3 regions of the Flavobacterium bizetiae genome follow, and region 2 is predicted to be linked to each of the others. Evidence: riboswitches for the same ligand, from Rfam matches in the RefSeq annotation. Region 2 holds a riboswitch; each other region holds the start of a gene.
What was found. A riboswitch is a leader RNA that binds a small molecule or an ion and turns the genes downstream of it on or off. The one in region 2 is predicted to bind cobalamin.

Region 1 (10,706 bases), 2.3 Mb from region 2:
CGTGATGTACGGATTGTAATTTTTAGTTTCGTTTGTTACGTTTACGATTGTTTTTTTGCTGCCTTTTTTATCTCCTGACGAAACATTTAAAGTAAGTTCATAAGCCCCAGGATAAATGGCAACAAAACGTAAGTCTTTTGTATTTCCTACGATAGAATCTTTAGTCTGGTTAACAGGATTTTTTGATAACACCCATTCGTAAACAGGACTTGCAATTTCGGCAGAAGCCGGTATATTTAAAACACTAAATGTTGCTGCTTCGTATTTTTCCTGAAGTGTAATTGCTATCGCTTTTTGTTCAGGTTTATCATCATCATTGTTGCTGCTGCATCCTGTAAAGACGGCTGCAATGGCAATTAATAATAAATGGGTAAAGTTTTTTTTCATGGTTTTGGTATTAATATTTAATTTAACATTCTATAATTCTACTTTCTGGTCGGAATATTTTCTCCCAAAAGGTGCAAATCTGTCGCTCCCATTATTTCGGTAGAAGTTTCGCCCAGCCATCCTGCCTGCTGACTTAGACCATTGTATACTTTTACAAAATCTACTCCCGGAAGGTGAATTTTGTTTCCGTTTTTATCAATCGCCCAGTCAATATCTATAGCCGAATCGTCGTCGTTGTTGGGTGCGTTATCTGCATATCCGTACAAAAATGCATACTGAACATAATAACTTCCGGTTCCGCTTTCATCAACTGCATTGTCCGGTAATCTTGTTCCTTTAAAAGTCAGGCTTGGCTGATCTTTAAGCCATTTTGGCCAATAATCTAAGGAGTGATTGTAGGCATTATTTTGTACCAAATAACCGTCTTTGCCCTGATTGTCTTTCCAGTAGATGTATTCTATATCTGTAAAAAGAACACCTCCTGTACCTCCTCCGGGAACGGGTGCTTTATTGGGATCAGGTCTGTAATAAGTGATTTCGTAATTATGAATCGTTTTTTCCATTTTGTGTCCGGCGCCTTCTATTTCGTACCATTCATCATCCGGAAGTCCGTTTTTATTTTTGTCGTAAGAAACCATGATAACTCCGGCTTCACTGCTTCCACCGCGCATCGTAGCATCTGGATTTGGGTTGGCTTCTGCCCAGAAAGCATTACCTAAAACTCTAAAATCGCGTTTCCCTTTTATATTTACCACGGTATGATCAAATCCAAAAACGATGTAACCTCCAAATGCGCCAAGTGAAATAAGATCTCCGTTTTTCTTGGCAAGGTATGTATTGGCTCTGGCCAAAATTCTTTCGGCAGTTTCTCCGTCATTGGCTGCGGGTAAATCATTTATAAATTGTCCCGGTGCAGGTCTAAACTCAAATACTTTGTCTATAAAAGTTTTGTATTCCTTTGTTTCCTTGGTTACGTTTACTTTTACTTTTTGTGTTTGTACTATTCCCTGATCGTTGATTAGAAGTGTAAGTTCATAAACACCAACATCTGTAGCGGCAAATAAAGTTTCTTTGGCTGTAACATCAGAAAACGCATAATTTTCAGATGGTCCTTTTGTTACGCTCCATGTAAATTTCGCATCTGCACTCAAGCCATTCTTTGCTGTAACTGCTATTATTTTAGAACGTTGTATTGTGTATTCGTTTTCTACAATAGTTTCTCCGTTATCATCGTCATTCGAACCACTATCAGAACAATTGGTAAGTGTTAGTGCTATTAATAAAAGCACCGCGAATCGAAAATGTTTTAAAAAGTTGTGATACATTTTTTTCATTTTAATTTTTAGTTATAAAAGCAATATGTGCGGGAATATTTCCGCCTGTAGTTTTCCATTTTAATTTGCCTTCCGGCGTAAAGCAATAGATGTAGCCTGTTACTACATAATTCTGGGCATCCGTAATATAGATTTCCTTGGTTTCAGGATTTACCTGAAGTCCGTACGGAATCATTATTTGTTTGTCTGTACCGTCTGTAATAATCTTGTCGCTGATTACTTTTTTCGTTCTGGTGTCCATTATTCCGTAGGTCACTTTGTTACTATTTGTGAGATAACTCCATGATACACTGTAGTAATAGAGTAAATCATCAACGAGACACATTCCTAAAACCGGCATATTGAGCTGCATTTTTTTCTCATCGGTTTTGGTGTCAATCACAAAAAGATTCGAAGGCGTATTGTAATAATCTCCTCTTGAACTCACATAAATATCTCCTCTGCTGTCTATTTCCATACTATACAGATTGATACCTACGTCTATCTTTTTTATTTCGGTAAACGTTTCAAGATCAATTACAGACACGGTTCTGTCATAATTAGGCACTCTGTAACCTCCTGAATTGGCCACGTATAATTTCCCGTTGTGCACGACCATTTGTTCAGGTTGATATCCTACGTTTACTTTTCGTTTTATTTCTAATGATATTGTATCTATTTCTGCAACAAAACCTATTTCGGCATTAGGGTCAATAGCAACTGGGCCTGCATAAGAACTCACATAAGCTTTGTCTTTATAAAAAGCGACATAACGACAATTAGGAATGTCTATTTTTTTGATACGTTTTGCTGTCCATTTATCAATAACTTCTACTTTATTGGAAACATTAATTACAGCATAAACCTTGTTGCCGTAAATTTGAATATCATTTCCAACGTCTCCCAGTTCCTTTACTACTGTAGGATTTCGTTCTGAATAAATATCGGTGGTATAGTTTCCTGTTCGGTAACTGAATATGTCTATACTCGCCCTATTCATTCCCATATTACCTTCATTAAGAAGATAAAAACCTTCAATATTTCCGTCGCTTCTTGGTGCGGCAACACTTTTAGAAGAAGATGGAAAAATGGTTTCGTCTTCTCTACAGGAGACAAAAGCAAGGCTTATCAATAAACCGAGGACTAACTTTGTTGTGATCTTTTTCATAGCTCGATACTTATTATAAATTTCATTGTGCGACCCGGCATCGGATAATTATAAATTACCTCGTATTGCTGATCGAAAACATTATTAAGTTCTATTGCGCCTTTCATTTTATAATGCTGAAATGCAAATGATTTTTGTATCGCCAAATCGTGCGTATACCAAGGCTGAACTTCGTTGACTTTTATATTATTGACATTCCCGTTGTATCGTTTTCCTACATATACAAAACTGTAGTTGAAATTCCAGGTTTCGTATTCGGCATTTAGTATTCCGGATCCGCTGTGCCACGGTGTATAAGGTATCTGGTCTCCATAAGAAGATAATTCAAGACCATTAAATTTGGTAAAATCTCTGCTTTCAGAAAAAGTATAAGTTAGATTGGTGCTTAAATTTACCTTGCCAATATGCATTCCCATATTTATAACAGATTCTATTCCTTTACCTTTCACCTGCCCCATGTTTGTCATCATCCAGCGAAATAAATTTCCTGTTGGCGCTGCCACAATTTTGTCTTTAGTATTGGTGTAATATCCATCGACCTGAAAAGATATCTTATCGAAAAATCCTTTATTTACAGGTAAATTATAGGTAAAACCAACATCGTACTGATTCATATATTCTGGCCTCAAAGTACTCGAACCAACCATCGTATAATACAAATCATTAAAAGTGGGCATTCTAAAAATACGTTTTGCAAATGCTCTTATATTAAAATCGTATGCTGCAAAGGGTGTGTAACCCAGAAATAATGCCGGAGTGAATTCTTTTTTATCCGGGGCTTTTGCATTGTAACGCACTTCTTCCTGAACATAAGTACCTACAACGCTTCCTAAGGCTTTAAACCGGCCAAGTCTGTAGGAACTTGCCAAAGAAAATAATGCTGTATAACGTTCCGGAAAAGAAAACTGGGTTTGTATTCCTTTTCGGGTTGCGTTTAATCTATTGTACTGAAAATCTGTAGACAACGAAACATCCCAATTTGACAATATACTGTACATGTTTACGGCCGAGAAATAATATTCCTGCTGATAATAACTATCGTCAGATTGTGCGCCTTCGGTTACTGTTTCGCCCAATATATTGGTCGTATCTCTGGCTACGTAATGTGTATAATCATAAGCATATTTTGCTTTGGCCTGAAACTTATATCTTTTTGTAAAATCTTTAATTAAAGTTCCTTGTGCAAAAAAATTCTTGTCGTATTGTCTGAAACCGTCTGAAAATTTATTCTCTACAATTGCTCCCGGCGCTCCCCTATCAGAATCATAATAATACACTTTGGCATCCCACGAACCATTGTGAAGTTTTCCGTAAAGACCGGTTTCAAATCGTAAAGCTTCGATATCGCTATTGTGTCTTGTGGCAGTGGTATCGTAGGCAACGGTTCCGTCAAGATTATTTCTTTTGTATCTAAATTTATACTGACCGTTAGACTTTATGTATTCAGAGCTTACGTTCATGCTCACTTTATCGCTCAGCTTTTGTTCCCATCTAAAAGAAGGATCAAAATAATTGATTGACATGGTTTTAAATCGAACCAGTAAATTTGTCTTTTTATCCCCAACAAAAACAGGACGTTTTGTTCTTAGATAAATGGTCGATGCGGCAGAAAAGTCTTTTGCCGATTGAAAAATTTCGCTTTTTTGACCATTATATAAGGTTAGGGATTCCATATCATCTAAGGAATATTTCCCAAGATCTGTCACTCCGTTTTGTGCATTTCCTAACTGAATACCATCATAAAAAACACCAACATGATGCGTACCCATATTACGTACATCGACCGTTTTAAGTCCCCCGAGACCACCGTAATCCTTAATTTGAATTCCTGCAAAATATCTAAGGGCATCCGCAACATTATGGCTCGCTAAATTCTCCAGTAATTTGCCTGAAAGACTTTGTACCGGAATTACTTCCTGATAGGGTTTGCCTTTTAAGATGACTTCTTTTAATACGCGCAAACTGTCATTAGAAACCTGCGAATGAAGCCAATAAGGGGCAATAAATAAGAAAAGAAAAAAGAGTATTTTTTTTGTATTGTACATCACTGATTTAATTAAATAAACTTCGCAGATGTAGCAATCAAAAAGCAAAAAAAGAGAATCCCGCTATACAATAACAGGTCAATTCTTGTTGTTCAACTTTATTCCACGAAAGTCTTAAACTATGTGATTGTGGCAGGTCTCCTGACTTGTTCTATCTTTAAAACAGCCTTCTCGTCCGCGACAGCGAACAATGGCGTTAGTAATGTTTAAAGACGTATATAGAACTTACAGTAGCGGGTCTGCTCAGGATTTGCACCTGATTCCCTTTTAACTATTTTCTTTACTTTTTTAAAGAAAACAGACCAAAATCTGACGTAAAGATAGGACTAACTTTATAAAAACAAGTATTGCTTGCTAAAAATACATTTTTCACAATAATTTAAGATATATAAGGAAAATTCTATAAAATACGCTAAAAATCATTTTATGATACTGCAGTAAATAAAATAACAGGAGTTTACTTAAAAAGAAAAACTTGAACAAAAAACACAAAAATCACTGTAAATCAATTAATTAAGCTTGGTTTTTTAGTGTTTTTAACTATAAAAGACTTAATTTTAACGTAACTATTTTAAAGTAAGTATCATAATTAACACCTATTTGATATGAATTTAAGAATTACACGCCGTACCCATTTTTTTTTAATTCTGCTTTTTTTATTTAGTTCGACCGTTTTTTCTCAATGTTTTGAAATCCAGAGCATATTAATTGATGCCTGCGGAGGAACACTTGAAGGACGTAATGAAATGGTACGTTTCAAAATTGGAAATGCTCCATTAAACATTAATACTTTAACAGTTATATGGCCCAATAATACCTGGCAAGGCGTTGTTGAGGATGCTACAACGGCAGCTATTGTGGCTCAATTAAATGCTGATATAATTGCAGCAGGTGGCTGTGGGCAAATAGTGGAACCACCCGGAGGAATATTACCGCTTAATGCAACTGCGATACTCGTTACCAGCTACCAAATGACTCCAAGTGCCAATTCATTTGGACCTTTGTCGGAAACGATCTATATGGTTTTTCAAAATTCTATAAATCCTAACGGACACTTTGCTAATTTTGGACCCGCTCCGGGTGCACGAACGCTTACAATGAATTTTGTAGGAAGCTGTTCAGATATTGTGGTTTACGATAGAACACAGTTGAATGATATCAATGGAAATAAAGTAGCAGCAGATGGAGCCACCGTTAACTTTACTCCAGCCGGAGTTGCCAGTTACACTAATAACGGATGTAAAGCACCAGTCCCTCCTTTTACTGTGGATGCAGGGCCTTCTACCCTAACAGCTTGTGCAGGATCTACGATAACTTTGAATGGTGTTGCTGTAGGACAACAATCTGTTGCCTGGTCATCACCTTCCGGAAGTTTTTCTTCACCAGCCACCACAACAACAAATTATACAATTCCGAGTGCAGCCGGCGGAACAACGATAGCACTAACGCTGCAAGCCACTAATACTTGTGGGTTGCAAATTAGTGATGTAATTAATCTATCTGTGACTTCAAACGTTACTCCGGATTTTGCTACAAATTTGACTTTGTGTAATACTGATATCGCGCCAGCTTTGGCTTTAACATCGCCCAACGGAATTACGGGAACATGGAATCCTTCCATCATTAGTACCACAACAAGTGGTAATTATATTTTTACACCAAACGCAGGACAATGTTCTTCAGCAACTACTTTGGCCGTTACTATAACACCTGAAATTACGCCAGATTTTGCTTCAACACTTACTTTATGCAGTACGGATACCGCTCCAACGTTGGCTTTAACTTCTCCTAACGGAATCACGGGAACTTGGAATCCTTCCATTATTAGTACCGCAACAAGTGGTAATTATATTTTTACACCAAATGCAGGACAATGTGCTTCAACTGCAACTTTGGCCGTTACTATAACACCTGAAATTACGCCTGATTTTGCTACAACACTTACTTTATGCAGTACGGATACCGCACCCACTTTGGCTTTAACTTCTCCTAACGGAATCACGGGAACATGGAATCCTTCCATTATTAATACCACAACAAGTGGTAATTATATTTTTACACCAAACACGGGACAATGCGCCACAACAGCAACTTTGGCCATAACTATAACACCTAAAACTATGCCTAATTTTGCGACAACACTTACTTTATGTAATGCTGATACTGCGCCAACTTTGGCTTTAACATCGCCCAACGGAATTACAGGAACATGGAATCCTTCCATTATTAGTACCACAACAAATGGTAATTATATTTTTACGCCTAATGCAGGACAATGCGCTTCAACAACTACTTTGGCCGTTACTATAACGCCTAAAACTACGCCTGATTTTGCTACAACACTTACTTTATGTAGTGCTGATGTCGTTCCAACTTTGGCTTTAACGTCGCCCAACGGAATTACGGGAACATGGAATCCTTCCATTATTAGCACCACAACAAGTGGTAATTATATTTTTACGCCAAACACAGGACAATGCGCCACAACAACAACTTTGGCAGTAAATATTACATCACTTTCTTTCTCTATATCAAAAGAATGTGTGGACAATACCTATTTAATAAAAGCGGTAACCGAATCACCTTCTTCTAATTATAATTTTAACTGGTTGAATGAGAAGGGAGATGCAATAGGATCAAACAATGACACTTTTGATTTTACGGCATACAGCAAAAGTTCTAATGATCAGCTGGTATTTCCTTTACAATTTAAAGTTATTGTAAGTAACGGATCATGCGAAAGTGAGCAAACTTTCGAAATTGAAAATAATTTATGCGGTGTTCCCAATGCGATTTCTCCAAACGGTGACGGAGTCAATGACACCTTCGATCTTACAGCCTATAATGTTACTTCCCTAAAGATATATAATCGTTGGGGCCGAGAGGTTTATGATTTTAGAGGGAGATACGATCAGCAATGGCATGGACAATGGAAAGAAGGAAACAGGTTGCCAATGGGTACTTATTTTTATATTATTTTATCTGATAATGGAGATCAAAAAGCAGGATGGGTTTACTTGGCTTATTAAATATAAAAAGTACAAAATATAACTCTAAAAAAATTATACTTTGTACTTTTTAGCATCTTAACTAATTTCGATGATAGTATTCAATTCAAAAAATTACCTGAAAATGGTTATGGTATCGGCCAGATTTTCTTTGTAGATAAATGCTTTGATAAATTCCTGAACTTCATTAGTAGTTTCTGAAGGAGTGGCAAAAGAATTAATATGAAACTCATCATCCTGATCCAGGATATGTATAATTTCTGTGTATCCTTTCGAAATTAAACTTCCCTTTAATTTAATAATATTCAACTGCTGTTGACTATCTAACTCCTTACGAACTTTTAGTTTTATAGCTTTATCCATTTGTAAATATTTTAAATTATTATACTCAAACTCATTCTCAAATATAAATATTAATTCGTTAATAATGTTCCTAAAACAGCCTTATAAAACATTATTTATCAACACACTAATAAACAAAAGTTTAATAAATTGTTATTAATTTTATCAAATCGTTAATTACTATTTAAATTTTAATTTCCTATCTTCTACGAGACATCGCAAAATTGATGTTACTACTTAAAACTTCAATCTATTATTAAATTTTCTATAACTTTGGCCGTTACTATGCAAACCCAACTTAGAGCACATATCGAAAAAATAATTCCTCTTACCGATGAGGAATTTGCTTTTGTATACAGCCATTTTACCACCAAAAAGTTTAAAAAACACCAATTTCTAATTCAGGAAGGCGATCCTGTAAATTATTCGTATTTTGTAATTTCAGGACTTTTAAAATTGGTATATACGGATAATAAAGAAAAACAGCATGTGGTTTCTTTTGCTATGGAAGATTGGTGGGAAAGTGATTATTATGCTTTTTTTACTGAAACTAAAGCTACAATGTCATTAGAATGCCTTGAAGATACGGAGGTACTTTGCTGTACTCTTGAAGATTATAAAAAACTATGCAGCGGTTTACAGAAAATGGAACGCTTTTTTCTGGAGAAGGCTACTTTTGGTTTTCTGGGATCGCAACGCCGTATTATTTCCTGGCAAACTTCTAACTCAAAGGAGCGTTACGATCAATTATTAAAACAATATCCTTCGCTAATGCAGCGTGTTCCTAAAAGTCTTATTGCTTCGTATTTAGGTGTTTCGCGCGAAACGTTAAGCAGATTATCGTCCTGATTTATTTCGTGATTGCTTTCCCGATGTGACATTTCTCACAGTAAAATCGTTAAAAATGTCACCTCTTTATTCCGGCTGTTATCTACAATTTTGCAGTATAAATTTTAAACTGTAATAATGAAAAAAACAGCAAACCTTTTAGTATTACTATTATTCACTGCAATGCCTTTATGGGCGCAAACTAAAAAAGGAAAACAAATGGAAAAAAGAATTATTAATCCGTGGGAATGGCAAAATCAGCGCAGTTACGCACAAGCGGTTGAAGTAAAAAATCCGGAAGGAACATTATATGTTTCAGGACAAACGGCTATAAGCGCAGACGGAATTTCGAGTAACGAAAACATGGAATCGCAAATAAAACTGGCTTTAAAAAATCTGGAACAAGTGATTACAGAAGCCGGTTATGAATGCAAAGGAATTGTTCGGTTGAATATCTACACTACGGCTACGGATGAACTTTGGCCTCATTTTAATCTTATTCAGGATTGGGTAGCCAAACATGGTATCCAACAAGCTACTACTCTGCTTGAAGTGAAAAGTCTTTTTGAAACTTTAAAAGTCGAACTGGAAGCTACTGTCGTAAAATAAAAACCTTTATAAAATAGAAAAAGCTGTGTTTTCTTGAACGAAAAAAACACAGCTTTTTTTTATTGAATTTTCTAAACGTTTCTAAAAATTCAGAAAGGTTCTTTCATTTTTGAATCAATTTTAAAAAGAAAAACGAGTTGAAATTTTCTTACAATTTTACCATAATCAATAGTCTTTCAAATCGTTATCTGAAAAAACATGGAATTGGTGCAGAATTTTTTAATTTTTTGCCTTATATTTCAAAACTAAAATTTCCATTTTTACGTAATTACCTGAAACGATAGTCTTGTAATAAGATAAATTCAATTCACTGGTACGTTTTTGGAAAAATATTGAATTTTATCTTATTCCTGATTATCGTTATTTTTTTTATAAATTTTAAGAATATTAAGTGTGGACAAAATTAATGTACTGAGATTAAAAAGAACTTTATCTTACCTGGAAAGTAAGCAACGCGAATTGAAAAGACAAAATGAAAATGATACCCGAAGCCTTGAGTCTATGATAAAATATCTTAAAAAAGATATGTTAGAGCAGTTTAAATTAACAGATTATGATGTTTACATCAAAGGCGAAATCAACAATACCGAAACTTTTATTCAAAGCGTTAAAAGCATTATAGATACTAATTCCAGATAGTTCGATCATAATCTGCCAGGTACATTTATTGGGCTATTTTATTGTATTCATCAAATGCTTTATTAGGATCTGCAGTTGCATATTCATTCTCCGGTTCCGGAATTACATGAATTTTTGAATCGCTTAAGGAAACAATCGCTGAACAAACATAAACACCTATCTTACCTTCGCTGTATTTATAGTCCAACAAGGTTAATTTTACGACTTCATTAATCGAAAGCTCATAATAATTTCCGTAACGGATAATCTTAAAGTAGATTTCTTTGTTTTCGACGATTTCAAATTGATTGGTTTGAATGTTCTCAAAAACAAAATTATTCTTTACATCTTTTTCATTAAATCCCCAGGCTCTAAACTGCACAAAACC
Region 2 (10,706 bases):
TTCCTGTGTGAGCTTTTTCAGTAATTTAAACAACGAAACTTTGTGCAGTAAATCGAGATGTGTTGTGGGTTCATCCAGAATAATAAGCGGGGTATCTTGTGCCAAAGCTCTTGCGATTAATACTTTTTGCAATTGTCCGTCGCTAATTTCGAAATGTTTTTTTTGTGCCAAATGTTCGATTTGAGTCAGCTCTAATGCTTCCTGAACTTTCTCGATGTCGGTTTGGGTCAAAGTGCCTATCCAGTTGGTGTAAGGCTGGCGGCCTAGTGCCACTAACTCGAAAACGGAAAGATTACTTGGCGGTAATTTTTCGGTTAAAACCAAACTTAGATTCTGTGCTAAGTCTAAAGGATTGTAGGTATTGATATTTTTTTCATTCAGAAAAACATTTCCTGATAGTGGTTCCTGAATTCCTGTAATGGTTCGCAATAAAGTCGATTTCCCAATTCCGTTTGCTCCTATTAATGAAATGAGTTTTCCTGCAGACAAGTTCAAATTAAGATTCTCGGCAATAGTCACAGTTTCTTTCTTGGACTTATAGCCAATATTTAGATTTGAAGTTTTTAGGATGGTGCTCATCTTTTTAAGGTGCTAAGGTTCTGAGATGCTAAGTTGCTAAGTTTTTTTTGCTACTCCCGATAGCTAAAGGGATAAATGATTAAAAAAATCTGTGCCCATCTGTTTAATCCGTGTAATCTGTGGCCAAATTTATTTACTGAAAATTTCTTTTTCGCATTAATAAATATACAACAACTGGCGCCCCAATTATTGATGTTATGGCATTAATTGGCAATGTGGTATCTAATCCCGGTAATTGTGATGCTATGTCGCAGAATAGCATGATGATACCACCGTAAAAAAAAGTGCTCCAATATAAAACCGCGTGATTACTCGTTTGAAATGTGAGCTTTGCAATATGCGGAACGGCTAAACCAATAAACGCAATTGGCCCAGCAAAAGCGGTAACGCTTCCGGCTAAAATACTGGTGGCAAATATGATGACCAATCTTGCTTTTTTATAATTTAATCCCATGCTTTTAGCATAGTTTTCACCTAAAAGCAATGCATTTAAAGGTTTGATGCTACTAGCACTTAAAAGCAAACCAAAACTAACACAAACTGCTAAAATCGAAATAGATGTCCAGGAGAGATTTCCTAAGCTTCCTAATGACCAAAAGGTAAATTTTTGCAATTGTTCTGCCGAACTAAAATAAGTTAAAACCCCAACAATCGCGCTGGTAAAACTACCAAACATAAGTCCTACAATTAAAATTGCCATCGTGTTTCGCAAGCGTTGTGCTACTAACAAAACCAACATTAAAACCAAAACACTTCCTAATGTTGAAGCAAACACGATTCCGTATGGCGATAATAAAACTACGTTTAGAAATGTCGGCAAAAAGCCCGCTCCTAAGATTACAATGGCTACGGCTAAAATTGCTCCGGAACTTAATCCTAAAACATCTGGTCCCGCCAATGGGTTTCGAAATAAGGTTTGCATTAATAGTCCGCTAATAGACAATCCTACGCCTACTAACATTGCTGTAATCGCCTTTGGCAAACGATAATTGATGATAATATATTCCCAAGTCGATTTGCTGGCCTGACCGCCCGTTAAACTCGTATATACTTCTTTGAACGGAATGGTGATTGACCCCAAACTAATGTCCAGAAAAAACATAAATAAAAGTGCGAGGGCAAGTACCGAAAACAGGATTATATTTCGTTTTTTATTGATCAATACACTTAATTTAATTTTGATGCAAAAGTAAATTCATAGCTTGGCAATAAGTCAGGATGAAAAATCTTGATATAATCTTTTAGTACTAAATCCGGGCGACTTGGTGCTAATTCATAATAAACGGTTCCACCGGTTGCTCCTACTTTACCTTCGAAAGTATAAACGGTTTTATTTTTAAAAGCATCAAACTGACTGTAATGCGGATTGGTTTTTCCAAATTCTTCTAAGGTTTTGAATGATCCTGAAGCAATCCAGAAATTGGCCGTTTTGGCTTTTACCAATACTTTTTCAAAAGACAAACCTTCGCTTCCGGTTCCTTTTAAGTCTGACCATAAATAATTGGCCTGAGCATCTTTCATAAACTGAGCAACCCAACTATTTCCTTTGGCTACATACCAAACATCTTCATACATAGAACCATATAAAACAGTTGAAGTCGCAGGTTTATCAGCTACTAATTTTTTGGCCTGATCGTAGCTTAAAACAATTTTATCAAACAATTCTTTAGCCTTGTCTTCTTTACCAAATAAAGCTCCGTAAAGTTTGATCCATTCTGCTTTTCCTAAAGGAGATTGCTCCATCCAATCGGCCTGGATCAATACGTTTAGTCCGCTTTTCTTTAAATTATCCAATGTTGGATTGTTGTTGTCTACACCAAAAGTTACAATCAGATCCGGAGATAATTCGATTAATTGCTCGATGTTTAATTTTTCGTTTTCACCTACATTTTTAACGGAGCCTTTGTCGATTAAAGCTCTTGTTTTTTCTGAGGAAACGTAATCAGTATGAGGAAAACCAATCAATTTATCTTCTATTTCTAACATTTCAAGAAACGGAATATTGGTTGTTGAAGTTACCACAACAGATTCTAAAGGCACTTTTATGGTGGTGTATTTTTGTAAACTGTCCGGAACTTTAGCTTCTTTTTCTTTTAGGACATAAGTAAATTTTGCATTGGCATTTGGCCATGGTTCTGTTACGGTTACTACTGAATATCCTTCGTGTTTAACAATAGAAAGCCCGGATGCATATTCGATACTATTTTTTGCATTAGTATCTTTTGCAACGGTTTCAGTCTCATTTTTTTTACATCCAACAAGAAGAAAAAGAGGTAAAATAAAAATTAATTTAGGGAATAATTTTTTCATATATAGGTTATCTTATTTTAAGGAATAGTTTTTGATTTCTGGATTTCGACATTTAATTTAAATCATCACCATTTCGTAATTTGCATTTTGATAGTGACAAAGGTAAGGCAATTTCTATTTTTTTTATTTATCTTTATTCTTACAAAAAGCAATAAATACTACATTTAACCTATGAATAGCATAAAAACAAAAGTTTGTTCCAGCTGTGAATCTTCTTTTACTTGTGGAGATATTTCAGCAGAAAGCAAATGTTGGTGCAATGATTTCCCTCCTATTTTTAACCTTTCTGATGGTGGCGATTGCCTTTGTCCGGTTTGCTTTAAAGAAGCTTGCGAAGACAAAATTGATGCTTATGTAGAAACGATTACGCCTCAAAAAGCGCTTAAAAACAAAGCCATAACTTTACCCAAACAAGAAAAACTAATTGAAGGAATTGATTATTATATCGAAAATGGAAATTATGTTTTTAAAACCTGGTTTCACTTAAAAAGAGGTTCTTGCTGCGGAAATGACTGTAGACATTGCCCTTATTAAATTGTTATGAGTTATGAATTATTAGTGATAAATTTATAACTGTTTTTCTACGATTGGTCTTTTGCGTTAGGGATAGTAGCGATATCCTTTTATTTTTTTCTTTAAAAAATAAAAGATATAGTGGATAGCCCGACCGTAGGGAACGCCCTAACAATTTACATTTCACAACTAACAATTCACAATTAAAATGATTTACTTAATTACCGGAGGTGAGCGATCAGGAAAAAGCAGTTATGCTCAAAACTTGGCGTTGCAACTTTCAAATTCGCCTATTTATGTGGCAACGGCGAGAAAATGGGATGCTGATTTCCAGAACAGAATCGATCGTCATCAGCAAGAACGTGATGAACGATGGACGAATATTGAAGAGGAAAAATATTTAAGTAAAATTGATTTTACCGGAAAAGTAGCGCTGATCGATTGTGTGACGCTTTGGTTAACCAACTTTTTTACTGACCATCAATATGATGTGAATTTAAGTCTGGAAGAAGCTAAAAAAGAATTTCTTTCGATCGCGAATCAGGAAAATGCTACCTTAATTATTGTAACCAACGAAATTGGAATGGGCGTTCATGCCGAAACTCACATTGGCAGAAAATTTACCGAATTGCAAGGCTGGATGAATCAGTTTTTGGCATCTAATGCTGATGAAGTGGTGTTGATGGTTTCTGGAATTCCAGTTAAAATTAAATAATTAAATTCCAAAACTGGAGAGGAAATTCCAAACTTTTAAATTCCAAATTCGAACGTGATAGCTTATCTTTACTTAAATCTTTAAATTTTTTAGATTCTTTAATGAGATTTATGTCAAATTGGAATTTGGAATTTAAAAGTTTGGAATTTTCAACCAAATTGGAATTTAACAATGAGTTATTTAGATGATATTTTAAAATCGCGACGAGATACCCGACATTTTACGGCTGATGAAGTTCCGGATGAAGTGATCGAAAAAGCTTTGCAGGCCGGACATTGGGCGCCATCTGTTGGATTGACTGATGCTACGAGGTATTTTATCATTAAATCTAATGAAGTTAAAACGGCGGTAAAGAATCTCTTTTTAGATTATAATAAAAAAGCTGAAGAACTTACTGATAACCCGGAACAAAAAGAACATTATAAATCTTTGAAACTTGAAGCGATTGACGAAGCTCCAATTGGGCTCATTATTGCTTATGACCGATCTGTTCTCAATCAGTTTACGATTGGGACTGTGGGTAGTAACGAAGCAGTGAAATTTAGTTCGGTTTGTGCGGCACAGAATATCTGGCTTTCACTTACCGAACAAGGTTATGGAATGGGTTGGGTTTCGATTTTGAATTATCACCAGTTTAAAAAAATTCTTGATTTACCTGAAAATATTGAGCCGTTGGGTTATTTCTGTATAGGAAAACCGGCAACGAATTATGATAATCAACCGATGTTGCAACAATTGCATTGGAAACAAAAATCTGAAGCTCCGGTTTGTACCGAAATTAAAAATATTACCGAAGATATTCTCTCAGATTTTGATCTGAAAGCTGAAAAACCGACTGAACTTAAACCTGATTTTAGCACACTTTTGCAAGAAAAAATAGATTCTAAAACGAAACCTATTGGTTCTTTGGGCACTTTAGAAACGCTGGCTTATCAGATGGCAACGATTTTTGAAACGCTGAATCCGAAAATAATAAATCCCAATATAATCGTTTTTGCCGCAGATCACGGAATTGCGAATCATGGTGTGAGCGCTTATCCGCAGGATGTTACGCGCCAAATGGTGGGTAATTTTCTGGAAGGCGGTGCGGCGATAAACGTTTTTTGTAATCAGAATGATATTAAATTATCAATTGTTGATGCGGGAGTAAATTATGATTTCCCAACGAATGCCAATTTAATTAATGCCAAAATCGCAAAAGGAACGCAATCATTTTTGCATATTCCTGCCATGAGCGAAACCGAATTGCAATTGTGTTTTGAAAAAGGCAAATCGATTGTTGAAGAAATTGCTCAAACGGGTTCTAACTGCATTGGCTTTGGCGAAATGGGAATTGGAAATACTTCGACAGCTTCGGTTTTAATGAGTCTTTTAACCGATTTGCGTATTGAAGATTGTGTTGGAAAAGGAACAGGAGTTGAAAATGAAAAACTATCTCAGAAGCAGGATATTCTAAAAAGCGCCATTGAAAATTATTCCGGTCAAGCCGAATTAAAACAGCAACTCGCCTATTTTGGAGGTTTCGAAATTATACAAATCGCGAGCGGAATGCTAGCGGCTTACGATAATAAAATGCTGATTCTAGTTGATGGTTTTATTTGCAGCGTCGCTTTTTTGATTGCTTCGAAAATTAATCCTGATATTAAAAACAATGCTATTTTCTGTCATTGTTCTGCCGAAAAAGCGCATGATAAATTATTGAATTATTTAGGTGCAAAACCTATTTTAAATCTGGATTTACGTTTAGGTGAAGGAACGGGCTGCGCAATTGCTTTTCCTATTTTAAAATCGGCAGAGGCATTTTTGAATGATATGGCAAGTTTTGAAAGTGCGGGGGTTAGTAGGAAGTAGAAATAAGTCGCAGTTTTCAGTTTAAAAAAATTCGCCGTAATCTTGTCATTTCGACGAAGGAGAAATCTCCGCGATGAGATTCAATCTTTGTCGAGCTTATTGCGAAGATTTCTCCTTCGTCGAAATGACAAACTATATAAAAAACCAATCTTAAGAATGAAAAAAGAACTACATATCTTCTTTACCTCTCTAATGTTTTACACCAGGATTCCGTGTCCTAAAAACATTGATCATCATCCTGATTATTTAAACAAAGCCACTCGATATTTCCCTTTAATTGGATGGATTGTTGGCAGTATATCATTTTTGGCTTTTTATCTTTTTTCTCTTTTTCTTTCAACAGAAACTGCGGTAATTTTTGCGCTGATTATTTCTGTACTTACTACGGGAGCTTTTCACGAAGATGGCTTTGCTGATGTTTGCGATGGTTTTGGCGGAGGATGGACAAAAGAGAAAATCCTAATGATTATGAAGGATAGCGCTATTGGCGCTTACGGAGCAATTGGTTTGGTTTTACTTTTTTTACTAAAATTCAAATTACTTTCAGAATCTGTTTCGCTTTTTAAAGGGGATAATGCTATGGCGCTTATTCAGGTTTATCTTTTATTTGTTTCGGCTCATGCTTTAAGCCGTTTGGCGGCAATCTCCATTATTTTTACGCATGAATATTCTCGAGATGATGCTTCGAGCAAAAGCAAACCCATTGCCAAAAATCACACCTGGAAAGAAATTTCAGGTTCCTTTTTCTTCGGGTTATTCCCATTATTTGTTTTCTCTTATTTCCGCTATCAATTTCTTTTTGCTTTGGTTCCGGTTTTTATCATGCGTTATTTTTTAGCTCGTTATTTTCAGAAATGGATTGATGGTTATACAGGAGATTGCCTTGGCGCGACACAACAGGTTTGTGAAGTTATTTATTATTTAAGTATTCTTTTGATATGGAAATTTATTTAGTTCGTCATACCGAAACAATTTGCGAAAAAGGGGTTTGTTACGGACAATCTGATGTGGGTTTGGCAGAACCTTTCGATTCGGTTTTTGAAAATATCGTTTCGCAATTACCTTCTGAAGCAATCATTTTTTCGAGTCCTTTAAAACGCTGTGTTATTTTAGCCGAATACATTCAGCATACTATTAAGACAATTTCATTTGAAAAAGAAGATCGCTTAATGGAAATGAATTTTGGCGATTGGGAAATGAAAAACTGGAACGAAATCCCGCCAGAACAACTTAATCCCTGGATGGAAGATTTTGTAAATATTAGTGTTTCAAATGGGGAATCTTTTATTGCGTTGCACGAACGTGTGGGTGACTTTTTTTCTCAACTTTCAAAAGAAATAATTACGCCAATAATTATTGTAGCCCATGCCGGCGTGATTCGCAGCATTTTATGTCACCATACTTCTTTACCCTTAAAAGATGCTTTTAATAATAATGTAGATTTTGGCGAGGTAATAAAAATAATACTTTAAATGACCTTTTGTTGAGAATATCTTCTTTATAATCAAACAAATTAGAAAAATCGACATTTTTAACTTTATCTTTGCAAACAATTAAGGTTGTGTTATTTCGAAACACATTAAAAGGGAATCAAGTAATCATTAGAAAATCTTGAGCTGTACCCGCAACTGTAAGCTTAGTTCTGAAAAGAATGTTTGTTGTTATCTCCAATACCACTGCTCGCCCCGGCGAATGGGAAGGTAAACAGCAAAACGCAAGCCAGGAGACCTGCCTTTGTAACCAATATCGAACTCTCGGGAAAAAGAGTGCAGAAATTATGACTTTAAAAAAGCTTTTCGCGTTTTGTTTATTACTATTGTGCCATATTGTTGGGGCGCAGAATGATTCTATTAATAAGTTAAAAGAAGTCATCGTTTCTGATGCGAATCTTAAAAAATACTCTGCCTCACAATCGGTTCAGGTATTAAATGATTCCGTTATCAATAAAAACGCTTCTTCTTTAACGTCTCTTTTAAATTTCAATACTGTCATTTATTTTAAAGAAAATGGTCTTGGTATGACATCCGGACCTTCTTTTAGAGGAACTACTGCAGCACAAACAGCAGTTATCTGGAATGGCATCAATATTAATTCACAATTTTTAGGTCAAACGGATTTCAACACCATCGGAACAAGAGATTTTAATTCTATTTCTGTGAAAGCTGGTGGAGGAAGTGTTTTATACGGAAGCAGTGCCATTGGCGGAAGCATTCACCTTAATAATGATTTGAGATTTAAAAATGAATTCTCGAATCAGGTATTTTTTAGCTTAGGAAGTTATAATACTTTGAGTGCCAACTATCGCATTAATACCTCTTCTGACAAATACAGCTTACAAGTCAATATCTCCAGAAACAGCTCTGATAATGATTTTAAATATCCCGGCACAAAAGATGAGAGAAACATAAATGGTGAATATTATAACACCAGCATGAACACCACTTTTGGATATAAAATAGATGCCAAAAACACCATAAAAGCATACAGTCAGTTTTATGATGCAGAGCGTCATTTTTCTTTAATTGTACCCACAGAAACCAAAACAAAATACAACGATTTTAATACCCGAAATTTATTAGAATGGGAAAGTGTATTGAATCGTTTTACTTCAAAATTGAAATTAGCCTATATTGGAGAATCGTATAAGTATTTTGCTAATATAGATTCTGAATTATTTACCTACGGAAAAGTTGAAACTTCTATCATAAAATATGATTTGGCTTTTGATGTAAATGATAAAATCAAACTAAATGGTATTGTCGATTACAATCGTAATAAAGGATATGGTTCGAGCATCGATCAGGCAAAAAGAGAAGTTGGCTCAGCTAGCTTACTTTTAAGTCATTTAGTTACTGAAAAATGGGATTATAATGCCAGTATACGTCAGGAAATAACCGATAATTTTGGAAATCCATTCCTATTTTCTTTTGGAACACGTTATCAATTCACTGATTTTTATCGTTTGAAATTTAATGCTTCAAAAAATTTCAGAATGCCTACATACAATGATTTGTTTTGGGAAGGAAGTGGTAATCCTGATCTAAGACCTGAAACTTCTTATCAGGCAGAAATTGGTAATGAGTTTTTTACAAGGAATTTCTCTGTCTCTCTGACAACCTATTATAATTCGATCAAAGACTTATTACGCTGGGTTCCTACTGAAGGAAGCGGTGGTGCCTGGGCGCCTGAAAACACAGATAAAGTAAGAGCCTATGGTGCTGAAATACTTTTAGAATGGAAACCAAAAATAGGCAGCAACAATTTTACAGTAAACGGAACTTATGCTTATACGGTTTCTGAAAGCAAACAAATGATAAAAGGAGAATCTGTTTACAAGCAATTGATTTATGTTCCTTACCATAAACTAACAGGATCGGTTTCTTATAATTGGAAAAAAGCATCTTCTTATTTTCAATATTTATACAACGGAGATGCTTATACAACACCTTTTAATAATCCTGCAACCAAAGTAAAAGATTATAATATTGGTAACGTTGGTGTTGATTACGATTTTGGAAAAAAGAACAGTTACAAACTTGGTGTACAAGTTTTAAATATCTGGAATGAAAATTACCAACCCGTTTCTAACAGACAAATGCCGGGAAGAAATTTTACAATATACATAAACCTTAATTTTTAAATACAATGAAAAGATTTAACAAACTATTTTTAACTGTCATATTAAGCTCGGCATTTTTTGTGTCATGTAGCAGCGATAATGATGATACAACACCGGAACCTCGTGGCAATTACGAAGGGGGATTATTTATTGCAAATGAAGGTCAATTTTTGAAATCGAATGGAAATGTATCATATTTATCAGATGATTTAAAAATTGAAAACAATATTTTTTCTTTATTGAATCCTGAAAAAACAAAAAATGATATTATTCAATGCATTGGTTTTAATGGAAACTTCGCTTATTTGATTGTAAATAATACGAATAAAATTGAAGTAGTAAACAGATACACCTTCAAAAGCGTTGCGACTGTTACTACAGACATCAAAACCCCTAGATATATTGCTTTTGCAAACGGAAAAGGATATGTTACAAACTGGGGAGACGGAAATGATTCAAAAGATGATTATGTAGGGATTCTTGATCTTACTACAAACACGATTACATCTAAAATTTCTGTAGTTGAAGGACCTGAAAAAATAATTGAAAACGGTGGTAAACTTTATGTAACTCATAAAGGTGGTTACAACTTCGGAAATTCACTAACTATAATTAATGCTGCAACTAACTCGGTAGTAACTAACTTTGAGGTAGGTGATATGCCTGCAGGATTGGTAAAAGACAATGGAAGTTTGTATATTTTATGCGAAGGATATCCTTACTATGCTCCGAAACAAACAGCTGGTAAATTGGTAAAAGTCAGTCTAAGCACGAATACTATTACTTCAACTCTTAGTTTTGACGGTATAACACATCCTGGATATTTAGATATTGAAAACGATAAATTATATTACACTATCGACAGTAATATTTACTCTCTTGCTACAAGCGCTACAACTTTACCAACCGCTCCAATTTTCAAGGCTACTGAGGTTACCTCACTTTATGGACTGGCCGTAAAAAACAGCAAAATATATGTTGCAGACAAAGTAAATAATGTAGATAATGGAGATATTTATATCTATTCTCTAACAGGAAAACTTACTAATGAATTTAGCGTAGGCGTTAATCCAAACGGATTTTACTTTAATAATTAATTATTTAAGTATTTTAGAATTT
Region 3 (10,706 bases), 1.5 Mb from region 2:
TCATAACCAATTCCTGCTCCGTATAAGATATTTGAATTTGTTAATGTAATAAACGGCATTGCCAATGATTCTGGAGTTCCTGTGTATTTATAAATTTGTTTACCACCGCTAAAGCTTCCGTTTTTAGCAATAAAAACATCATTTTTAGCCGCCGTTATAGATCCCGGATGCCATGCACCCCAGCTTCCGTAAGCCTGGAAACCTAATGCAATTTCTTTTACTTCAAGTGTATTCGAATCTATACTTATAAGATTCTTACCTCCTGCTGCCCATACTTTTTTATCATCGGTAACAGCAAATCCTAAAACAATACCCGGAATAGTTTTTTCTACCGCCAATGTCGCAGCATTAATAACAACAACACCTTTTGAGGCAGACAATGCAAAAATATAACCATTGGCCTTAACAATATCTCCTACCTGACCTGTAACACCATCAATTTGCCCGTCCAGCTCCATCGTATTAAGATTAAGCTTAAAAATTCCTTTACCAGAAGTAAGCAACGCCTGATTTTCGTTAACACCTACTACTGCACGCCAATCGTTTCCGCCTTTTGCCGCGATTCTTTTTTCTTCTTTAAGCGAATAAGCATCAGCTACTACAACTGGTCCGCCAACTTTAGAAACTAAGAATAGTTTTTTATTAATGATAGTTCCAAATTCTAATGTAGAAGTTGCCGGTTTTAAGTCTTTATCCGGATTTACTTTTACAAAAACACTGTCTTCTATAGCTTTTGTATCATATCTATAAAATCCTAACGTTCCTGTTCCGTGACCAAACCATCCTTCATTAACCATAAAGAAACCATTTTCATACGCTGCGTAGGCATGAATATCATAAGTAAGAGCTACTTTTCCACCATCATTTTTGGCTGTCATTGTAAGCTTAAAATCTCCTCTTGTTTCCGGTTTAAAAATATAAACAGAATCAGATCCTACTACTTTTCCGTCTACAGTCCATTCAAACGAAACATTTTTTCTATCTGCTATTTTTGAGCTTAATTGTAGTGTTTTCCCAACAGTTAAAGTGTCTTTTAATTGCAGTTCGCCTTTTATTACCGGAGGTGCTGTAAAATCGTCATCATTATTACATGAAACCGTTAGCATTACCAAAGAGGCAATTGCGATTAATGGTTTGGAGAAAAATTGGTTTTTCATTATTAAATATTTAAAATTATATTACTTAAATTTTTAAATCGAAATACAATTAACCCTTGCAAAAGCCTCATAAATAGACTTTTGCAAAAGCACAATAAATTGTACAGCGACATGTTTTAATGATTTTTTTATTGGAGAAAAAGAAAATATCGCGAAGAGGAACATCCCGGAGAATGCTTTTACGATATCATATTTGCAGAAAAAAAATCTCATAAATCCATTTTTGGCTTACGAGAATAAAATAATCAGACAATACCATATCACACCATGTGAAAGTATTGTTCTTAATTCAAGCTTCAATCCCCGAAAGCTATTTATTACTATAAAAATGGCAGGTCTTCTGACTTGCTCCCTACACCCAGCCTTCCCTTTCAAAATGAAAAGTGACGTATTAAAGGGTTTCAGTTAATGAGCTTACAGCTGCGGGACAGTTTTGGATTTACACCAAATTCCCTTTTAATGTCAATATTTATTCAAATATGACAACCATTTTCTGTTTTAAATTTGAGCTGCAAAACTAGTGTTTTCTTTCCTAAAAAAGCAATAGTTCTTTATTTTTAAAGGCCTTCGCCAGATCTTCAAACCATAATTTTTTTCGAATCAACAAGCTTCGATTTACAGAATAAATGTCAAATCAACAAATAATCACCATTTGTTAAAAAAGTATCAATTAAATAAAAAATTATCTTTTATATTCGTGAAAAAATATTTAATACTTTTAATTATTACCAAGTACACAAAATTAGTTTATGAGCAAAACTTCTACAAAAGGCATCTGGAAAGTAATTTCGGCCTCATCGATGGGAACAATGATTGAATGGTATGATTTCTATATTTTTGGAAGTTTGGCCGTCGTAATTTCAACAAAATTCTTTCCGAGCGATAATCCCACCGCAGCATTTTTATCCACTTTGGCCACTTTTGCAGCCGGATTTGTAGTGCGGCCTTTTGGGGCATTATTCTTCGGAAGACTGGGAGATATTATTGGCCGTAAATATACTTTTATGGCTACTTTATTATTAATGGGAGGATCTACATTTTTAATAGGCTGTATTCCGAGTTATGAAACCATTGGCTTTATGGCGCCTTTATTAGTTTTAATTCTACGTTTATTACAAGGATTAGCACTTGGAGGAGAATATGGCGGAGCCGCCACTTATGTTGCCGAACATGCTCCGGTGGGACAAAAAGGATATTGGACTTCCTGGATTCAGACCACTGCAACAGTTGGTTTATTCATTTCATTAATGGTAATATTAGCTACGAAAAATATTCTTACACCTACCGATTTTGATTCCTGGGGATGGCGTGTTCCGTTTTGGGTTTCTATTGTAATGGTAGGAGTTTCCTATTTGATTCGTAAAAACATGGATGAATCTCCGGTTTTTGCTAAAGCGAAAAAAGAAGGAACGACGAGTGCAAATCCATTAAAAGAAAGTTTTGGAAACCGTTATAATTTAAAATTTGTTTTACTGGCACTTTTTGGCGCTACAATGGGACAAGGTGTTGTCTGGTATACAGGACAGTTTTATGCCATGAGTTTTATGAAAACGGTAATGAATATCGATTCCTCACAAGTAGATGGATTACTAGGTATTGCTCTATTAATAGGTACGCCATTTTTTATTTTCTTTGGATGGCTAAGTGATAAAGTGGGGCGAAAATATATTATGATGAGCGGAATGCTTTTGGCAATCTTATTCTACAGACCCATTTATAAAATGATGTACAATACGACTTCTGTAAGTTATAAAACTGAAATCGTAGAAAAAACCAGCCAAACTATTGAAACAACAAAAAATAATGACACAATAACTTCAATTTCAAAAACCTATACTGACGGAACTACGTATATGGAAAAGAAAACAGACTTTGCAGATAAAAAAGAATCTCAAAGCAATATTTCAATCAATATAAATTCGAGCGACGAGTGGACATTAATTTTCTTAGTTTTTATTCAGGTTTTATTTGTTACAATGGTTTATGGTCCAATCGCAGCTTTTTTAGTAGAAATGTTTCCTACTAAGATCAGATATACTTCAATGTCTTTGCCTTACCATGTGGGTAATGGTATTTTTGGGGGCTTACTCCCGGCTATTTCGACTTATTTTGTTACACATGCCAAACACGCGGGAAAACCTGACTTTTATCTCGACGGACTTTGGTATCCTATTATTATAGCTTCAATCTGCTTTGTAATTGGAATGATTTATATCGATAATAAAAACAAAACAAATCACCTTTAATATTATACATTATGAATGCGATCAAACAAGTTTTAGGTGTTTTATGGATTATACTGGCAATTGCAGCGGCATACTTTTGCATTTTCGAATTTGGCTTACCCAAACTCCTTTCAGACCAACAAGATGACTTAGTATTTGGGATTATTATCCTTTTTATTCTTACTCCTCTTATTGTTTTAGGCTTGGGAACTTTTGGTTATTTTGCCGTAATTGGAGAATACAACAACAAAGAAAAATAATCATCAAATTATTACAAGAGAAAAGGGCTGTCTATTTTACATAGAACAGCCCTTTTGCATTACTAACCAAACCAAAATCTTAATCTGTTAGAGATATATCTTAAATATTTATTTTTTTACAAACTTCATCACTTGTGTTTTACCGCTTTCGTCCGAGGCTTTTATAATATATAAACCTGTTTGTAATTCGCTTACGCCAAATTGAAAATCGACATTTCCATTTGAAGCAAAACTTTTAACCAACTGTCCTGAAATTGAATAAACCTGAACTTTTGCAACAGCAGTATTTAAAGTAAAATAGTCTGAAACCGGATTCGGATACAAATTCACCGTACTTTCTTTTTCAAAATCTTCGATTGCTAAATTTGCTGTTTTGTTACCGTAAATTCTATATTCTCCCGGAGGCAAATTTATTGGAGCGTTTATATCCGTGACATTTAGAGTCGTATTATCCATTAAATTATACCAAATTCCTGTATAAGGAAAACCTGTTGCAACATTTTGAGCCGTAACATCAAAATTGGCCAGAATCACAACATCTTTTAATTGTGTCGAAGCTAAACCAGCATTGGTTATTTTAATATTTACCGTTAACGAATTTGAATTTGGAATTGTAGAAGTTCCTAAAAATACAGGTTCCGTTTTTTTAAGCGTAATCATTTTAGCCCAATCGTTATAAACTTTATTACGATTTGAATTTCCTATCCAATTGTTTACCCATTGAGGCTGTGGTTTTGTATCTAATTTACAATCTCCCGGAGCAGCATCTAAATCTGTGTTAACCGAATTATCATTACAAGTAAAAATAGAACTCTCCCATCCTAATTCTCCAAAATGCCAAATCATTTTTGGACCGGGAATTAACAATGAAATTGCTCCAATTGCCGACATTCTGGACAAAGCTGTATTTAAATTTTTCACATTATAAGCTCCACCAGAAGCACCATATTGTACATTTTTATACATCAAACGTTCTTCGTCATGACTTTCAGCATAACCTACTAAGCGATTGGCCGCAAACCCACGATTTGCACTCGACATTTTCGAGATGTTAGTTTCAGTCGCATATCCCATAGACAATTGATTGTACTCTTTTGTCATTTTCCCCCACATCATAATTCCTTTACTTGGTGTTTCAGCAATTTTATAATCTGCCCATTGTTTTTCTTCGGTTTCGGTTCCTAAATGCTCAAAAATGGTGTAATGTGTCGGGTCTAAGCTCCAGGAATAATCAGCATATTTCTTTAATACATCTACCCTATCCTGCTGATAGGCATTAGTACAAGCTTCATCTGAAGCAGTACAGGCTTGTGTAAAACCCTTCGTTAAATCCCAGCGGAAACCATCAATTTTATATTCCTGAATCCATTGTTTGATTACACGTTCTACATAATATTGCGTTCTCGCCGATTGGTGATTATAATCTTCTCCTACACTATAAGTATGTTTTGCAACAGTATTAAAATAAGGATTTTCAGTTGTTGGCGCACCAAATCCATCACTGTCAGGATCGTTCATCCACATTCTGACCATCGGATTTCTGCCAAAAGCGTGATTCAAGGCAACATCCAGAATGACCGCAATTCCGTTTTGATGACAGACATCAATTAGTTCTTTTAATTTATCCGATGTGCCATAAAATTTATCCAGAGCCATGTGAAATGACGTATTATAACCCCAGCTCTCATTACCTTCAAATTCCATTACAGGCATTAATTCGATAGCATTTATTTTTAATGATTTAAAATATTCTATCTTATCTATTAAACTTTGATAATTTTTACCAGCGTCAAAATCACGAACTAAAACCTCATAAATCACTAATTTTTCCTTCTCAGGTTTTGTGAAATTAGTTACTTGCCAGTTGTATGGCGTTTGTCCGGTTTTAAGAACTGTAACTTCAAAGTTTTGTCCTGTTGGATAAACTGGCATATTTGGATAAGAAGCTGCAGGAATAAAAGGATCATCATAAGGAGACAATACCAAAGTTGAATAAGGATCTGCTGTTTTTACTAAAGAAGGTGAGTTGGCAATTGGGTTAATTTTTACCACCCAATATTGATAGGTATTATTTACACCAGAAACTAATCCGTTTAATTCTAACCAAAATTTTCCGGAAACAGGATCTTTTTTCATGGCATACGCCGATGAAGGCTGCCAATTATTAAAACTTCCGGCAACGTAAACAAAATCCTTAAAAGGTGCATCCAGGACCAAAGTTGCTTTTGTCGCATCGGCCGAATTATAATTAATCCCGTCAATCAATCCTGCCGGCATTGCCTGCGAAACTGTATTTGGATTTACTATTACCGAAAATTTCTTTACAATTGTAGTTCCTGCCTGAGTAACAGTCAGCTCATAACTCTGATTATTTGTAACACCAATATGAGAATAAGAATAGCTCGCGGTACTTGTATTTGTATTGATAACGGTTCCGTTTGCTTTTAAGGAGTAACTTGCCGCACCATTTGTATTTGTAGCAGCAATATTAAAATTAGATCCCGATGCTATAATTGAAGCGCTATTTTCTACAGGAGAAGTCAATGAAACCTGAAAAGAACCAACTTCAACTAAAATATCCTGTGATTGTTTACTACCTGTTCCATCTTTAGCTTTAACAAGAAAACCTATTCTTCCAATTCCGTTTCTATTAAAATATACCGATGGTGTAAATGTTTTTGTATAAGTATCGGTTGCCGAATTATACGTAAACTTACTTGCTTCATTTGATGCAGTCCAGGATCCGTTAGAAGGAGAATCCATTTGAGTGGTATCGTTTACATCATAAGACCATGACCAAAGATATAATGCATTCCCGGTGACTCCCCAGGTACTTTCATTAATACTTGTACCATTAATAGTAATGGTAATTGGTGTAGTATCCTCAAAAGTTGAAGGATTAATGGAGTAAGTTGCCGTTTGTTTTTGTGCAAAAGCAACTACTGCCATCAATAAAAATATTGATAGTAAAGTTTTTTTCATAATGTGGTTGGTTAGTTAGTTTATAAAAAAAGGCTATCATAGAGACAGCCTTTCTTTTAATTATCACAAAACGTTAGTTTTTTGTAATGGTGTATTTTTTTGCAACAAAATCAACAATGATTGTATAGTTTCCTGCAACAGTAACTGGAATGTTAGCACCTCCGGCTTCTAATGTTAAATCATTACCATTATCGCCATAGTTAGTGTCCCATTTATCGTCAAGTCTAAATTTGTAGTCTCCAACTTTCAACGGCCCAGTATATGAGTATGTTTTAGTGGCTAAATCATACTCTAAATTAGTATCCGGATCATCCCATCCATTAGGAGTTGCAGAACCAATAAGTCCCCAGTTGTCCCATGCAGAATATGACGTAATAGCTAGTTTAATAACATTTGAGTACTGAGCAATTCCTCGCGCACCAACATACGATTTAACACGAATGTCTGCATCTTGAGATTGAAAAGCTGTTAATCCGGCATTTACCGCTGCTGCATTAAGTTCTCCGCTTGTTACGGCTACTTTATTTGTTGTAGTTACAGAAACAACAACCACGTCTTTAAAGTCTGTTCCTGATTTTGCCATTTCAACCTGATAAGTTACCGGCGTTGACTCACCTGCATATTGTGCAGCATCCCATGTAAAAGTTGCCGCTACTTTGTTAGGCTCTGCTTTATCAAGAACATAAACTGTCCCTTCAGCAGGAACTGCTAATACAGCCGCTTTTGTTGGCGTTACTACAGTAAGATCATCATCTGAATCACAAGCTGTAGCTGATATAAACAACAGTGCAAATGCACTTAGTTTTAATATATTTTTCATATTTCTCGTATTAAGATGAATAACCTGGATTTTGTGTTAACTGTGGATTTGCCTGTAACGCAGTTGTAGGAATTGGGTACAAGTTGTAAGTTTCAGGAATTGCAACTCCATCTTTTACTCCACCTTTCCAAGGCCATAGGTAAGATCCTCCGGTAAATTTTCCAAAACGAATTAAATCCTGTCTTCTGTGTCCTTCAAGATTTAATTCTCTTCCTCTTTCTTTCAAAATAAAATCAAGGTTTAATTCTCCCGCATTTATTTCTCCCGCATGCGATCTTGTTCTCACTTTATTTACATATTCTAAAGCTAATCCTGCAGAACCTCCACTTGCTCCTCTTACAACACATTCAGCATACATTAAGTAAGCATCAGCCAATCTGAACAAAGGAAAATCTGTGTTAGCAAAACTTGTTGCATTTGTAGGTCCTACAAAGTTTTTGTTTGTAAATTTTACACTAGGATAACCGTCAGTCCATTTTTTATAATCATTCATCTCATAAGAATGGCCTGTAGTAAAGAATAATTTTGCTCTGTCATCCGGAGAATCAACTAAGTTTCCGTTATTAAATAATCCGTACCATGCTTTAGTAGCTCTGTGACCAGTCCAGGCATCAATAGCACCATAATTATTAGGGTTCATTGTTTCTGTACTAAGGTTTCCGTTAATGATATAAGTTGTATTACCATAACCCTGACTTACTACAGCATCTGCAATTAAAAAGTAGATAATTTCCGGCGAAGTATTATTATCTCCTGAAAATACACTTCCAAAATTTGGCGCAAGAGTATAACCACCTTCATCGATTACTTTTTTAGAATACAATAAAGCATCATCATATCTTTGAGTTCCTGTATACACTTCTGCATTTAGGTATAATTTTGCCAAAAGCATTCTTACTACATTTTTATCTGCTTTACCGTAAGATTTTGTTGCTGTAATAGTACCTTCAACTTCTTTTAATTCAGATTCTAAAAAGGCAAAAAGCTCTTTTCTTGTAGATTCTTTTTTTGGAGTCGTTGTATTAATATCAGCTTCGGTTGTAATAGCTCCTTTACCAAAACAATCTATAAGATAGTAATAAGCTAATCCTCTTAAAAAACGCAATTCTGCAATATGATTTTCTTTGTTTGGAACATCTACTTTCGTCGTTTTTAAAATCTGAATTAAATTACTTGATTGAGATATTGTGTAATAAGCTCTGTCGTATAAATATCTAAAGAATTTATTATTTGCATTCCAACCAGTTGTTGTAGTCAACTGATCTAAACCATCATCTCCCCAACGGTTTTTCATACCATCTGCAGAGAAATCCTGTAAGTTGATGATACTTCTTAAAAAAGCAGCTTCTCCAGCATCTTTTGTAGTAACATCTGTAGAACTTGGACCATCAGGACCTGAAAGAGCAAAAGTTCCGTAAATTTTAGAAACTAAACCGTCTACAGCATTTGGATCCTGCTCTAAAAGCTTATCCAAAGTCAATTCTACTTTTGGTTCTGTATTTAAGTCATCTACACAAGCAGTGAACAAGAATAGAACCAAAGCAGCTCCTATTATCTTAAATTTAAATTGATTCATCTTTATATTTTTTTATTAAAAGTCTAAATTCAGACCAAAACTGAAAGTTCTTGATCTTGGATAGAAATTATTATCAATTGCATTGAAATTCTCCGGATCAACCCCTGTATAATTGGTTACAATAAATACATTATTAGCTGAAGCATACAATCTTAAAGTAGCACCTTTAATTGCTTTGTCAAAATTATATCCAAGAGTTATGTTCTGACAACGTAAAAAGCTTGCATCTTCTAAGTAATAATCAGAAAATGGAACGTTTCCGTTTATAGTTTGAAAATCAAATTCAGTATTTAACACATTCGTTAAACTAGTTGAATTTGCAGGCAATGCTTTATCAATAAATCCAGACTGAAGTTTTCTTGCATTGTATACTTTCCCTCCTATTTGACCATTGAAAGTTGTTGATAAATCAAACTGTTTGTAAGAAGCTGTTAATCCTAAACCATAAGTCCAGTTTGGTCTCAAAGCCACATAATACCTGTCACTATCATTGATAACACCATCTCCGTTTTTGTCAACAAAAGCATTTTCTACCGGTTTGTTGTTTGAATCATAAACTTGTTGAAATACCCAAGCTGAATAAGGTTGCTGACCAACTGTATTGTAAGCAATCTTTTGTCCTGTTCCTACCGGAATGTTCGATGCGTTATCTACGTTTGTCGTTCTGTTGTTCAAATCTGTAATTTTACCAATGTTATAAGCAATATTTCCATTTACAGCTAAATTGAAATCATCACTATTGATCACTTTTACATTTAAGTTTCCTTCAACACCTTTATTTTTCATGTCTCCAACATTCGCAACAAACTCATTTGTTAAAGCTTGTCCAGGAGCCGCTGAAACTACAGAAAGCAAATCTTTTGTATATTTTTGGTAAGCATCGATACTACCTGTAACAATACTTTTTTCAAAAAGATCAAAATCAATACCTACGTTATAGGTAGTTGTTTTTTCCCATGTTAAATCCTCGTTATAAGGTTTAGCATAATAACCATTTACTCCAGGAATATAAGTACTTGAGGTACCAGTTGGTGCAAATAATGCACTGTAAGGATAAGAACCTGCAACACCTGTTATATCTTGTTGTCCTGTAATACCGTAACCTAATCTTAATTTTAAGTCTTTAAAGGTTTTAGAATCTTTTAAGAATGATTCGTCTTTCATTCTCCATGCAACACCCGCTGCAGGGAAATAACCCCATCTTTTATCTTCTTTAAATAAAGAAGATCCATCTGCTCTTAAAGTAAACGTAAATAAATATTTGTCTACTAAATCAAAATTTGCTCTTCCAAAAAACGATTGTAAGTTTCTCTCATTATAGTATCTGTTATTAGCATTATTCGCTGGGTTTGGAGTTAACTCTCTTAAACCATTTACAGTACTATATCTGTAATTTTCCTTAGTTCCGTCAGTTTTAAAGTTTTGGTAAGAATAACCCGCCTGAGCATCAACTCTGGTTACAAATCCTGTTAAGCTTTTGTTGTATACAAAATAAGCATCTAATGTTTTATTTGTAACGGTTTGATCTTCGGCATAATTTAAACCTGGATTAAACACATAAGTTGGAGGAGTTGTTCCGGCAGAGTTGTCTAACTGATAAGTCTGAAGAGCATTCTCTGAATATGATTCTCTAATTTTTGATTTAGATGCTTCGATACCACCATTAACAACAGCTCTTAAAGCTTC

Region 1: it holds a riboswitch for cobalamin, as region 2 does, so the genes downstream of both, L0669_RS15230 (TonB-dependent receptor) here and L0669_RS00515 (TonB-dependent receptor plug domain-containing protein) in region 2, are expected to answer to the same signal.
Region 3: it holds a riboswitch for cobalamin, as region 2 does, so the genes downstream of both, L0669_RS07260 (DUF5074 domain-containing protein) here and L0669_RS00515 (TonB-dependent receptor plug domain-containing protein) in region 2, are expected to answer to the same signal.

What each region holds. Positions count from the first base shown of each region.
Region 1 is NZ_CP091861.1:3,542,718-3,553,423, reverse strand. Features, by position in the region: gene L0669_RS15245 (hypothetical protein) at 1-387, opposite strand, end outside; gene L0669_RS15240 (cell surface protein) at 426-1,712, opposite strand; gene L0669_RS15235 (DUF5074 domain-containing protein) at 1,723-2,868, opposite strand; gene L0669_RS15230 (TonB-dependent receptor) at 2,865-4,913, opposite strand; cobalamin riboswitch at 5,028-5,235, opposite strand; gene L0669_RS15225 (T9SS type B sorting domain-containing protein) at 5,519-7,942, shown strand; gene L0669_RS15220 (hypothetical protein) at 8,036-8,284, opposite strand; gene L0669_RS15215 (Crp/Fnr family transcriptional regulator) at 8,549-9,112, shown strand; gene L0669_RS15210 (RidA family protein) at 9,311-9,700, shown strand; gene L0669_RS15205 (hypothetical protein) at 10,094-10,339, shown strand; gene L0669_RS15200 (glycoside hydrolase family protein) at 10,365-10,706, opposite strand, start outside.
Region 2 is NZ_CP091861.1:89,688-100,393, forward strand. Features, by position in the region: gene L0669_RS00475 (ABC transporter ATP-binding protein) at 1-579, opposite strand, end outside; gene L0669_RS00480 (iron ABC transporter permease) at 713-1,741, opposite strand; gene L0669_RS00485 (ABC transporter substrate-binding protein) at 1,747-2,889, opposite strand; gene L0669_RS00490 (C1orf53 family protein) at 3,061-3,423, shown strand; gene cobU (bifunctional adenosylcobinamide kinase/adenosylcobinamide-phosphate guanylyltransferase) at 3,611-4,117, shown strand; gene cobT (nicotinate-nucleotide--dimethylbenzimidazole phosphoribosyltransferase) at 4,289-5,968, shown strand; gene L0669_RS00505 (adenosylcobinamide-GDP ribazoletransferase) at 6,125-6,922, shown strand; gene cobC (alpha-ribazole phosphatase) at 6,907-7,440, shown strand; cobalamin riboswitch at 7,508-7,718, shown strand; gene L0669_RS00515 (TonB-dependent receptor plug domain-containing protein) at 7,746-9,608, shown strand; gene L0669_RS00520 (YncE family protein) at 9,614-10,684, shown strand.
Region 3 is NZ_CP091861.1:1,614,823-1,625,528, reverse strand. Features, by position in the region: gene L0669_RS07260 (DUF5074 domain-containing protein) at 1-1,157, opposite strand, end outside; cobalamin riboswitch at 1,471-1,663, opposite strand; gene L0669_RS07255 (MFS transporter) at 1,907-3,403, shown strand; gene L0669_RS07250 (DUF6814 family protein) at 3,415-3,642, shown strand; gene L0669_RS07245 (alpha-amylase family glycosyl hydrolase) at 3,751-6,624, opposite strand; gene L0669_RS07240 (SusE domain-containing protein) at 6,698-7,444, opposite strand; gene L0669_RS07235 (RagB/SusD family nutrient uptake outer membrane protein) at 7,455-9,020, opposite strand; gene L0669_RS07230 (SusC/RagA family TonB-linked outer membrane protein) at 9,036-10,706, opposite strand, start outside.